Regions from separate parts of the Hydrogenophaga sp. YM1 genome, predicted to be linked through region 1. Evidence: riboswitches for the same ligand, from Rfam matches in the RefSeq annotation. Region 1 holds a riboswitch; the other holds the start of a gene.
The links. A riboswitch is a leader RNA that binds a small molecule or an ion and turns the genes downstream of it on or off. The one in region 1 is predicted to bind glycine.
Positions count from the first base shown of each region.

Region 1 (4,977 bases):
GCGAGATTTCGGCCTGGTAGGGCGTGTAAGCCGTGTACCAGGCGGGGTTCTCCAGGATGTTGCGCAGGATGACGCCCGGTGTGTGGGTGCCGTGGTAGCCCTGGCCGATGAAGCTCTTGAGCAGCTTGTTCTGGCGCGCGATGCCCTGGAGCTCGGCCAGCGCGGCGGCCTCGGTCAGCGGCGCGGGCAGTTGCATGCCCTGGCGGCGCGCGATCGGGCGCGGCACGATGCTGTCGATCAGCGCGCGGCGCGAGGCCTCGCCGATGACCGAGAGCATGTGGCGCTCGCCGGCTTCGTCGATGCCGATGTGGCGCGCGACGAATTCGCTGACGTTTTCGAGTTCACCCAGGGGCTTGACGGAGGGCATGAGCATGGCGGGCCTCGGTGGCGGGGGAAAGGTCAGGCGTTGTCCTTGACGAACTTCTGGTAGGCCGGCTCGTCCATGAGCGGATCGAACTGGCCCATGTCCTTGATCAGGACCTTGAAGAACCAGCCCTTGCCCAGGGGGTCGCTGTTGGCCAGCGAGGGGTCGGCGCGCAGGGCTTCGTTGACCTCGGTCACCTCGCCGTCCAGCGGCATGTAGACGTCGGCCGCGGCCTTCACCGACTCGACCACGCCGGCGACCTCGCCCTTGGCGTAGCTGCGGCCCACCTCGGGCAGCTCGACGAAGACCACGTCGCCCAGCGCGTCCTGCGCGTGCAGGGTGATGCCGACGACGGCGGCTTCGTGGTCCTCGAGCTGGATCCACTCGTGGTCGGGGGTGTACTTGACGGTCATGGTTGTGCTCCTGCGGCGATCAGCCGCGGTGGTAACGGTTGGGAACGAAAGGCAGGGAGGCCACCTGCATGGGCACGGCCTTGCCGCGCACCAGCGCGTTCAGGCGCGTGCCCACGGCCGCGAAGGCCGGCGGCACGTAGCCCATGGCGATGGGCTGGTTGATGCTGGGGCCGAGCAGGCCGCTGGTGACTTCACCGAGGCGCTCGCCGGCCTCGCTCTGCAGTTCGGTGTGCTCGCGCACCGGCACCCGCTCCTGCGCGAGCAGGCCCACGCGCACACGCGACAGGGGCGCGCTGCCGTCGAGCTGCGCGAGCACGCGCTCGGCGCCGGGGAAGCCCCCCGCGCGCGCGCCGCCTGTGCGGCGCACCTTCTGCATGGCCCAGTTGAGCGCGGCCTCCACGGGCGTGGTGGTGGTGTCGATGTCGTTGCCGTAGAGGCACAGGCCGGCTTCCAGGCGCAGCGAGTTGCGCGCGCCCAGGCCGACGGGTTTCACCTCGGGCTGCGCGAGCAGGGCACGCGCGAAGGCCTCGGTGTCGGCCGCGGCCAGCGAGATCTCGAAGCCGTCCTCGCCGGTGTAGCCGCTGCGCGTGGCGAACAGGGGCTTGCCCTGCCAGCTGAAGGCGCCGCCGGTCATGAAGACCAGCTTCTCCACGCCGGGCACCAGGCGCTGCAGGGCCGTCACGGCCCGCGGGCCCTGCAGCGCGAGCAGGCCGCGGTCGAACTGCGGCTCCACGGTGCAGCGCGCGCCGATGCGCTCGACGATGTGCTGGAGGTCGCCGTGCTTGCAGGCGCCGTTGACGATGACGAAGAGGTCGTCGCCCCGGTTCACGAACATCAGGTCGTCGATGACAGTGCCCTCGTCGCTGAGCAGCAGGCCGTAGCGCTGCTTGCCGGGCGCTAGGCCGATCACGTCCACCGGCATCAGGCTTTCGAAGGCGGCGGCGGCGTCGGGGCCGATGAGCCGCAGCTGGCCCATGTGCGAGACGTCGAACAGGCCGGCGGCTTCGCGCGTGTGCAGGTGCTCGGCCATGAGGCCCGCCGGGTACTGCACCGGCATGCTGTAGCCCGCGAAGGGCACCAGGCGCGCGCCCAGTTCGAGGTGCAGCGCGTGCAGCGGAGTCTTGAGGAGGTCGGTGGGAGCGTCGGCGGACACGGCGGGTTCTCTGGCGGGGGCAGGCCCCTCGCGGGGCGGGACACGGGTTCATCCGTGCGCTGCCCCACTGTCCGCTTTACCTGAGAGATTCACGCGGGCGATGCCACGCTTGCTCCTTCGGTGGACCCCATCGGGTGGGGCCTCTCTCCAGGGGGGATCGCCCGCCGGGTGGCGGGCGTTTGCCAGTCCTTTTGCCTGAGCGTTCGGGGCCTGGTCCGGCCCCTGCGCCTTCGGCGGTTCCCCGGGGGAACGCTCTCCTGACAATGCGGCGGATTCTAGCCGGGAACCCGGCGCGCACGGACAACGCCGCCCGGCGTCCTCAGGGGCGCGAGGGCGCGCTCAGGCGTCCTGCGGGGCGGTCTCGGGCAGCACCTTGGCCAGGCGCTCACTGATCGAGGCGGCGCGCTCGGCGCCCGCGACACGCTCGATCTCGGTGAGCATGTCCTGGCCCACGGCCAACATGCTCGCGGCGTCGCGCGCCTCGCGCAGCGCCTGGCGGAAGCGGTCGGCCAGGGCGCGGTCGCGCGCGGCGAACATGCGGTCGGACAGATCGAACAGGAACATGCGCGCGCTGGCCAGCGAGCGCGGCCCGCTGAAGGTGTCCACCGAGCCGCGCGGTGGCGGCGGCACCGGGCGCGCGGGCGGCGCGGCCGGGGCTTCGTCGATCAGGTAGCCGTCGGCCAGCAGCGCCTCCACCATGGCGCGGCCTTCGCCGTGGAAGAGGGCGTTGAGCGAATCGGTGGACTTGCGGCCATCGGCCACCAGCAGGATGGCGCGCTCGCGCTGGCCCAGCGAGCGATGGCCCGGGAGCAATTCGGTGCGGCCTTTGTCGGTCTTGATGAGCATGGGCGGTGCGCAGGCGGCGGTGGACGCCGCACTCTGGGCGGGGCACATGACGCTCGCGTGTCACGCGGGCGTGAAAAAGCCGCCCGGGGGCGGCTTCGTGGCGATCGCGTGAGGGACGTCACACGTCCCCGCCTCACATGCCCGCGTAGTTGGGCCCGCCGCCGCCTTCGGGCGTCACCCATACGATGTTCTGCGTCGGGTCCTTGATGTCGCAGGTCTTGCAGTGCACGCAGTTCTGCGCGTTGATCTGCAGGCGGTCCTCGCCCGCATCGGTCTTCACGAACTCGTACACGCCGGCCGGGCAATAGCGGCTTTCCGGGCCCGCGTACTTCGCCAGGTTCACCTGCACCGGCACCGTGCTGTTCTTCAGCGTCAGGTGCGCGGGCTGGTTCTCCTCGTGGTTGGTGTTGGAGACGAAGACGCTGGAGAGGCGGTCGAAGCTGAGCACGCCGTCCGGCTTGGGGTAGGCGATCTTGGGCATCTGGTCCGCGGGCCTGAGGTACTCGTGGTCGGGCTTGTCGCGGTGCAGGGTCCAGGGCGGCGCGCTCACGCCGATCTTGGGCAGGAACCACTGCTCGATGCCCGTCATCAGCTTGCCGATGGTCGGGCCCTTCTTGAACCAGGCCTTGAAGTTGCGGGTCTGCCAGAGCTCCTCGTGCAGCCAGCTCTTCTCGAAGGCCGCGGGGTAGGCCGAGAGCTCGTCGCTCGAACGGCCGGCCGTCACGGCCTCGAAGGCCGCCTCGGCACAGAGCATGCCGCTCTTGATGGCCGCGTGGCTGCCCTTGATGCGCGCGGCGTTCAGGTAGCCGGCGTCGCAGCCCACCAGCGCGCCGCCGGGGAACACCGTCTTGGGCATGGCCTGCGGCGTGCCGTTGTTGATGGCGCGCGCGCCGTAGCCCAGGCGCTTGCCGCCTTCGATGTGCGCCTTGATCGCCGGGTGCGTCTTCCAGCGCTGCATCTCCTCGAAGGGCGAGAGCCAGGGGTTGCTGTAGTCCAGCCCGATGACGAAGCCCAGCGTGACCTTGTTGTCCTCCAGGTGGTAGAGGAAGCCGCCGCCGAAGGTGTCGTCCGTCATGGGCCAGCCGGCGGTGTGCACCACCAGGCCGGGCTTGGCCTTGTCGGCCGGAACCTCCCACAGCTCTTTGACGCCGATGGCCCAGCTCGACGGGTCCTTGCCCTTGTCGAGGTCGAACCTGGCGATGAGCTGCTTGCCCAGGTGGCCGCGCGCGCCCTCGGCGAACACGGTGTACTTGGCGTGCAGCTCCATGCCGAGCTGAAAGGCTTCGGTGGGCTCGCCGTCCTTGCCGATGCCCTGGTTGCCCGTGGCCACGCCCTTGACGGAACCGTCGTCGTTGTAGAGCACCTCGGCGGCGGTGAAGCCGGGGAAGATCTCCACGCCCAGGGCCTCGGCCTGCTCGGCCAGCCACTTCACCACGTTGCCCAGGCTGATGACGTAGCAACCCTCGTTGTGGAAGTTGCGCGGCATCAGGAAATCGGGCGTGCGGCTCGACCCCGTCTCGCTGAGCATGAGCAGGTCGTCGCCCGTGACGGGCTGGTTCAGCGGCGCGCCGCGCGCTTTCCAGTCGGGGAACAGCTCGTTGATGGCGCGCGGGTCCATCACCGCGCCCGAGAGGATGTGCGCGCCGGGTTCGGAGCCCTTCTCCAGCACGCAGACGCTGACCTCCTTGCCTTGCTCGGCGGCCAGCTGCTTCAGTCGGATGGCGGTGGACAGGCCGGCCGGGCCGGCGCCGACCACGACCACGTCGTACTCCATGGCTTCGCGGGGACCGAACTGGGCCAGGATCTGATCATGCGTCATGGGGGGTCTCGCTCATAATGTTTGGCAACCTCCGGCCACCCTCCTTTGCGAAGGGCTCGTGTCCCGGAGCGGACCGCATTTTATGCGGCGACCGCACAAAATCGAACGACCGTTCACATTTGGGGAGACTGAGCATGGCCTACACCCTCGACCTGTCGGGCCGCGTGGCCCTGGTCACCGGCGCGTCCAGCGGGCTGGGCGCGCAGTTCGCCAAAACCCTGGCCCAGGCCGGCGCCGCCGTGGTGCTGGCCAGCCGCCGCACCGACCGCCTCATGAACCTGCGCGCGCACATCGAGGCCAGCGGCGGCGCGGCGCACGTGGTGGCGCTGGACGTGACCGACATGGCCTCCATCAAGGCCGCCATCGCGCACGCCGAGACCGA
Region 1 covers NZ_CP070223.1:1,781,720-1,786,696, forward strand. The annotation lists gene gcvP (aminomethyl-transferring glycine dehydrogenase) at 1-373, opposite strand, end outside; gene gcvH (glycine cleavage system protein GcvH) at 400-777, opposite strand; gene gcvT (glycine cleavage system aminomethyltransferase GcvT) at 797-1,930, opposite strand; glycine riboswitch at 1,988-2,091, opposite strand; glycine riboswitch at 2,104-2,200, opposite strand; gene JNX00_RS08525 (hypothetical protein) at 2,270-2,776, opposite strand; gene JNX00_RS08530 (electron transfer flavoprotein-ubiquinone oxidoreductase) at 2,910-4,595, opposite strand; gene JNX00_RS08535 (SDR family oxidoreductase) at 4,730-4,977, shown strand, end outside.

Region 2 (4,977 bases), 2.2 Mb from region 1:
CGCCGCCACGCTCGCTCACGCGGGTGATCAGCACGGCGGGGCGCCATTCGCCGCCGCTGCCGAACACCGCGTAGGCCTGCGCCAGCCCCAGCGGCGAGACCGCGCCGGCGCCCAGGGCCAGCGGCAGGGTCGCCGGGTTGTGTTGCGGATCGAAACCGAAGCGCGCCGCGAAATCGCGCACGTGCGCCGCGCCCGCCGCCTCCATGAGGTTCACCGTGGCCACGTTGCGGGAACGCGCCAGCGCGTCGCGGGCGGTCAGGAAGCCGTCGTAGCGGTCGCCGTAGTTGCGGGGGGCCCAGGCGCGGCGCCCCGGGGCAGCCGGCGTCACCACGCGCTGGCGGTCTTCCACCAGCGTGCCGGGGAAGTAGCCGCGCTCCAGCGCCGCGGAGTAGACAAATGGCTTGAAGGTGGAGCCGGGTTGGCGCAGGGCCTGCATGGCGTGGTCGTACTGGCCCAGGCGCGGGTCGAAGCCACCGGCCAGGGCCAGGATGTGGCCGGTGTCCATGTCGATGGAGACCAGGGCGCCCTCCATCCGCGGCAACTGGGCCAGGCGCCAGGCTTGCGCCCCATCGCGCCGCACGCGGATCACCGAACCCGCCTCGATGCGCGGACCCCGCCCGGCGCGATGCGCGAGCGCGATGGCGCTGCCGTCGCGCAGGTGGGCCTGCAGGCCCGCGGACGACACCCCGCGCACCAGGGCCGCCTGCAGCTCGCCGCTGTCGGGGTACGGGGCCAGCGCGCGCCTCAGCCCCGGCCCGTCGAAGCGCCAGGGCGGGGGCAGCCGGGCTTCCGGTCCGGCGTAGCCGTGCCGCTGCTGGGCGCGCAGCAAACCGCCGCGCAGCGCGCGCATGGCCTCGCGCTGCAGGTCCGCGTCGATGCTGAGGACCACGTCCAGGCCGCGCGTGTACGCCTCGTCTCCGAAACGCTCCACCACCCGCTGGCGGGCCTGCTCCACGGCATGCCCCACGTACAGTCCACCCAAGCGTTCGGGTGACCGCAGGACCAGGGGCTCGGCCAGGGCCTGGTCGTGCGCGGGCTGGTCGATCCAGCCCAGCGCCAGCAGGCGCGACAGGATGTGGCGCTGCCGCACGACCGCGCGCTCGCGGTTGACCACGGGGTTGTAGGCCGACGGTGCCTTGGGCAGGCCGGCCAGCATCGCGGCCTCGGCCAGCGTGAGCTCATGCAGCGCCTTGTCGAAGTACACCGAGGCGGCGGCGGCAAAGCCATAGGCGCGCTCGCCCAGGTAGACCTGGTTCATGTACAGCTCGAGCAGCGTGTCTTTGTCGTGGTGCAACTCGAGCTTGTAGGCCAGCAAGACCTCCATGATCTTGCGGCGGTAGGTCTTCTCGGGGCTAAGAAAGAACATGCGGGCCACTTGCATGGTGATGGTGCTGCCGCCCTGCGCGCGCCCGCCGGCGAACAGGTTGCTCCAGGCGGCGCGCGCCAGCCCGGAGAAGTCCACGCCGCGGTGCGCGTAGAAGCCCGCGTCCTCGATGGCCAGCAGCGCCTCGCGCATGCGCTTGGGAATCTGCTCGATCGCCACGAGCTCGCGGCGCTCCTCACCGTACTCGGCCAACAGGCGGCCGTCCCTGGCGTGGATGCGCAGCGGCAGCTTGGGCTGGTAGTCGGTCAGCGCCGCCACGCTCGGCAGCTCCAGCCACAGGCGGTGAAGCGCGTAGGCCCCGCCCAGCGAGAGGCCGGCGAGCAGGCCCAGGATGAGAGCGATGGCAAAGCGCGTCGACGCGACCCGGGACGTGGGGTTGTGCGGGATGGGGGAAGGCACCAGGACTCCAATAGGTGGTCGCAGGCGTTCGCGTCGCATCGACACGAACCTGCTGCGCCTCTCCCTCTGTCCTTGAACCTGAGAGTTTCAGCCGCTGACGCGGCTTGCCCCTTCGGTGGGCCGTGCGAAGGCCACTCTCCAGTCGGCGAAATAGGTGGCTGCGGTCCTGGTGCCTGAGCGATGATGGGAGTTTGCGCCTTCGGCGGGGGCCCGAGGCCCCGCTCTCCCGCAGTGCGGCGATTATGGCATCCGGGCCTTCGCCTGCCGACGCCGCGCGCGGCGGACACTCGCGGCGCCACAAAGAAAAAAGGCCCTCGATTTGAGGGCCTTCTTCACCAGCTGGCACTGGGTTTGTTTGGTTGCGGAGGCAAGATTTGAACTTGCGACCTTTGGGTTATGAGCCCAACGAGCTACCAGGCTGCTCCACTCCGCGTCAAGCCAAAAATTATATCACGCTTTGTCGGCTTCACCGGCGTCGGCGGCCGGTTCGGCGCGGTCCACCAGCTCCACCAGGGCCATGGGCGCGTTGTCGCCCACGCGGAAACCCATCTTCAGGATGCGGGTGTAGCCACCGGGACGGGCCTTGAAGCGCGGACCGAGTTCGTCAAAGAGCTTGACCACCACATCGCGGTCGCGCAGGCGGTTGAAGGCGAGGCGGCGGTTCGCCACCGTCGGCTCCTTGGCCAGGGTGATCATGGGTTCGACGACCCGGCGCAGTTCCTTGGCCTTGGGCAGCGTGGTCTTGATGGCCTCGTGCGTGAGCAGCGAGTTCATCATGTTGCGCAGCATCGCCAGGCGGTGCTCGCTGGTGCGGTTGAGTTTGCGAAGTCCGTGTCCGTGACGCATGGTGTTTCCTTTCCGTCTTTTGCCGCCGGCCGTATCAGGTACCGGCGGTTCGTCATGGCCTGGCCCGAAGGCTCAGGGTTGAGATCAGTGCTTGTCGAGGCCGGCGGGCGGCCAGTTCTCGAGCTTCATGCCCAGCGTGAGACCACGCGAGGCCAACACTTCCTTGATTTCGTTGAGCGACTTGCGGCCCAGGTTCGGGGTCTTGAGCAGCTCGTTCTCGGTGCGCTGAATCAGGTCACCGATGTAATAGATGTTCTCGGCCTTCAGGCAGTTCGCCGAACGCACGGTGAGTTCGAGCTCGTCCACGGGACGCAGCAGGATCGGATCGAACTGCTGCGAGCTGCGCTGTTGCGGGGCCTCGGTGAAGAGGTCGGCGCCTTCCAGCTGGGCGAACACGGCGAGCTGTTCAACGAGGATCTTGGCCGAGGCGCGCACGGCCTCTTCGGGGCCAATGGAGCCGTTGGTCTCGATCTCGAGCACGAGCTTGTCGAGGTCGGTGCGCTGCTCGACGCGGGCGCTTTCCACCGTGTAGCTCACGCGCTTGACCGGCGAGAAGGAGGCGTCGAGGACGATGCGGCCGATCGAGCGGGCGGCTTCGTCGCCGCGGCGCAGGGTGCCGGGCACGTAGCCGCGGCCCTTCTCGACCTTGATCTGCATGTCCAGTTTGGCACCGGCCGACAGCGTGGCGATGACGTGGTCGGGGTTGACGATCTCGACGTCGTGCGGGGTCTGGATGTCGGCGGCCGTCACGACCCCTTCACCGTCCTTGCGCAGACTCAGGGTCACCTCGTCGCGGTTGTGGAGCTTGAACACCACGCCCTTGAGGTTGAGCAGCAGGTTGACCACGTCTTCCTGAACGCCGTCGATGGACGAGTATTCGTGCACCACGCCAGCGATGGTCACTTCGGTGGGGGCATGGCCCACCATGGACGACAGCAGCACGCGGCGCAGGGCGTTGCCCAGGGTGTGCCCGTAGCCACGTTCGAAGGGCTCCAGCGTGACCTTGGCGCGATTGGCCGAGAGTTGCTCGACGTTGATGGACTTGGGCTTGAGCAGGTTGTTCAGCATTCAGACTTCCTTCAGTTCCCTCGGCTCGTTACACCGATAAGGCAGACGGAGCATGGAATGGCCCGGCGACGCAGCGGATGCCGCGCCCGGCCGGGGACGGGATTAACGCGAATACAGTTCGACGATGAGCGACTCGTTGATGTCCGAGCCGAATTCATCGCGGTCAGGGGTCTTCTTGAAGACGCCTTCGACCTTGTCGACCGACACTTCGACCCAGCCGGGGAAGCCGATCTGCTTGGCCAGTTCCAGCGCCTCGATCACGCGGGCCTGCTTCTTGGACTTCTCGCGCACAGCGACCACGTCACCGGCCTTGACCAGGAAGGACGGGATGTTGACCGACTGGCCGTTCACCGTGATGGCCTTGTGCGACACGATCTGGCGCGCTTCGGCGCGGGTGGAGGCGAAGCCCATGCGGAACACGACGTTGTCCAGGCGCGACTCGAGCAGGAACAGCAGGTTGGCGCCGGTGTTGCCGCGGCGGCGGTCGGCCTCGGCGAAGTAGCGGCGGAACTGGCGCTCGAGCACGCCGTAGGTGCGCTTGACCTTCTGCTTCTCACGCAGCTGCACGCCAAAGTCGGAGGTGCGCTGGCCCGAGGTGCGGCCGTGCTGGCCGGGCTTGGAGTCGAACTTGGCCTTGTCGCTGATCGAGCGGCGCGCGCTCTTGAGCAGCAGGTCGCTGGCTTCGCGACGGGACAGTTTGGCCTTGGGGCCGAGGTAACGTGCCACGTTGGTTTCCTTTTGTCGTCTGCCGCAACCCACAGGGACTGTGATTGCGGGAGCCATCCCGCGATGGCGGGGGCGGTGGGCTTAGCAAAAATGCCACCGCAGCATGACTACGGTGGCGCTCGGAGAACCTGGCATTCTAGCGCGAAGCCAAACGCCAGGTAAAGACGGGCTCAGATGCGGCGGCGCTTCTGGGGGCGGCAGCCGTTGTGGGGCACGGGCGTCACGTCGGAAATCGAGGTGATGCGGATGCCCAGGGCACCCAGCGCACGCACCGACGACTCGCGACCCGGGCCGGGACCCTTGATCTCGACGTCGAGGTTCTTGATGCCCTGTTCCATCGCGGCGCGGCCGGCCACTTCGGAGGCCACCTGGGCCGCGAAGGGGGTCGACTTGCGCGAACCCTTGAAGCCCTGGCCACCCGACGACGCCCACGACAGCGCGTTGCCCTGGCGGTCGGTGATGGTGATGATGGTGTTGTTGAACGACGCGTGCACGTGCGCAATGCCGTCCGCGATGTTCTTGCGGACTTTCTTGCGAACGCGGGCGGCGGCGCT
Region 2 covers NZ_CP070223.1:4,023,906-4,028,882, forward strand. The annotation lists gene JNX00_RS18915 (PBP1A family penicillin-binding protein) at 1-1,783, opposite strand, end outside; glycine riboswitch at 1,840-1,935, opposite strand; tRNA gene JNX00_RS18920 (tRNA-Met) at 2,140-2,216, opposite strand; gene rplQ (50S ribosomal protein L17) at 2,234-2,629, opposite strand; gene rpoA (DNA-directed RNA polymerase subunit alpha) at 2,714-3,697, opposite strand; gene rpsD (30S ribosomal protein S4) at 3,800-4,423, opposite strand; gene rpsK (30S ribosomal protein S11) at 4,594-4,977, opposite strand, start outside.
Region 2: another riboswitch for glycine. It lies ahead of JNX00_RS18915 (PBP1A family penicillin-binding protein); the one in region 1 lies ahead of gcvT (glycine cleavage system aminomethyltransferase GcvT).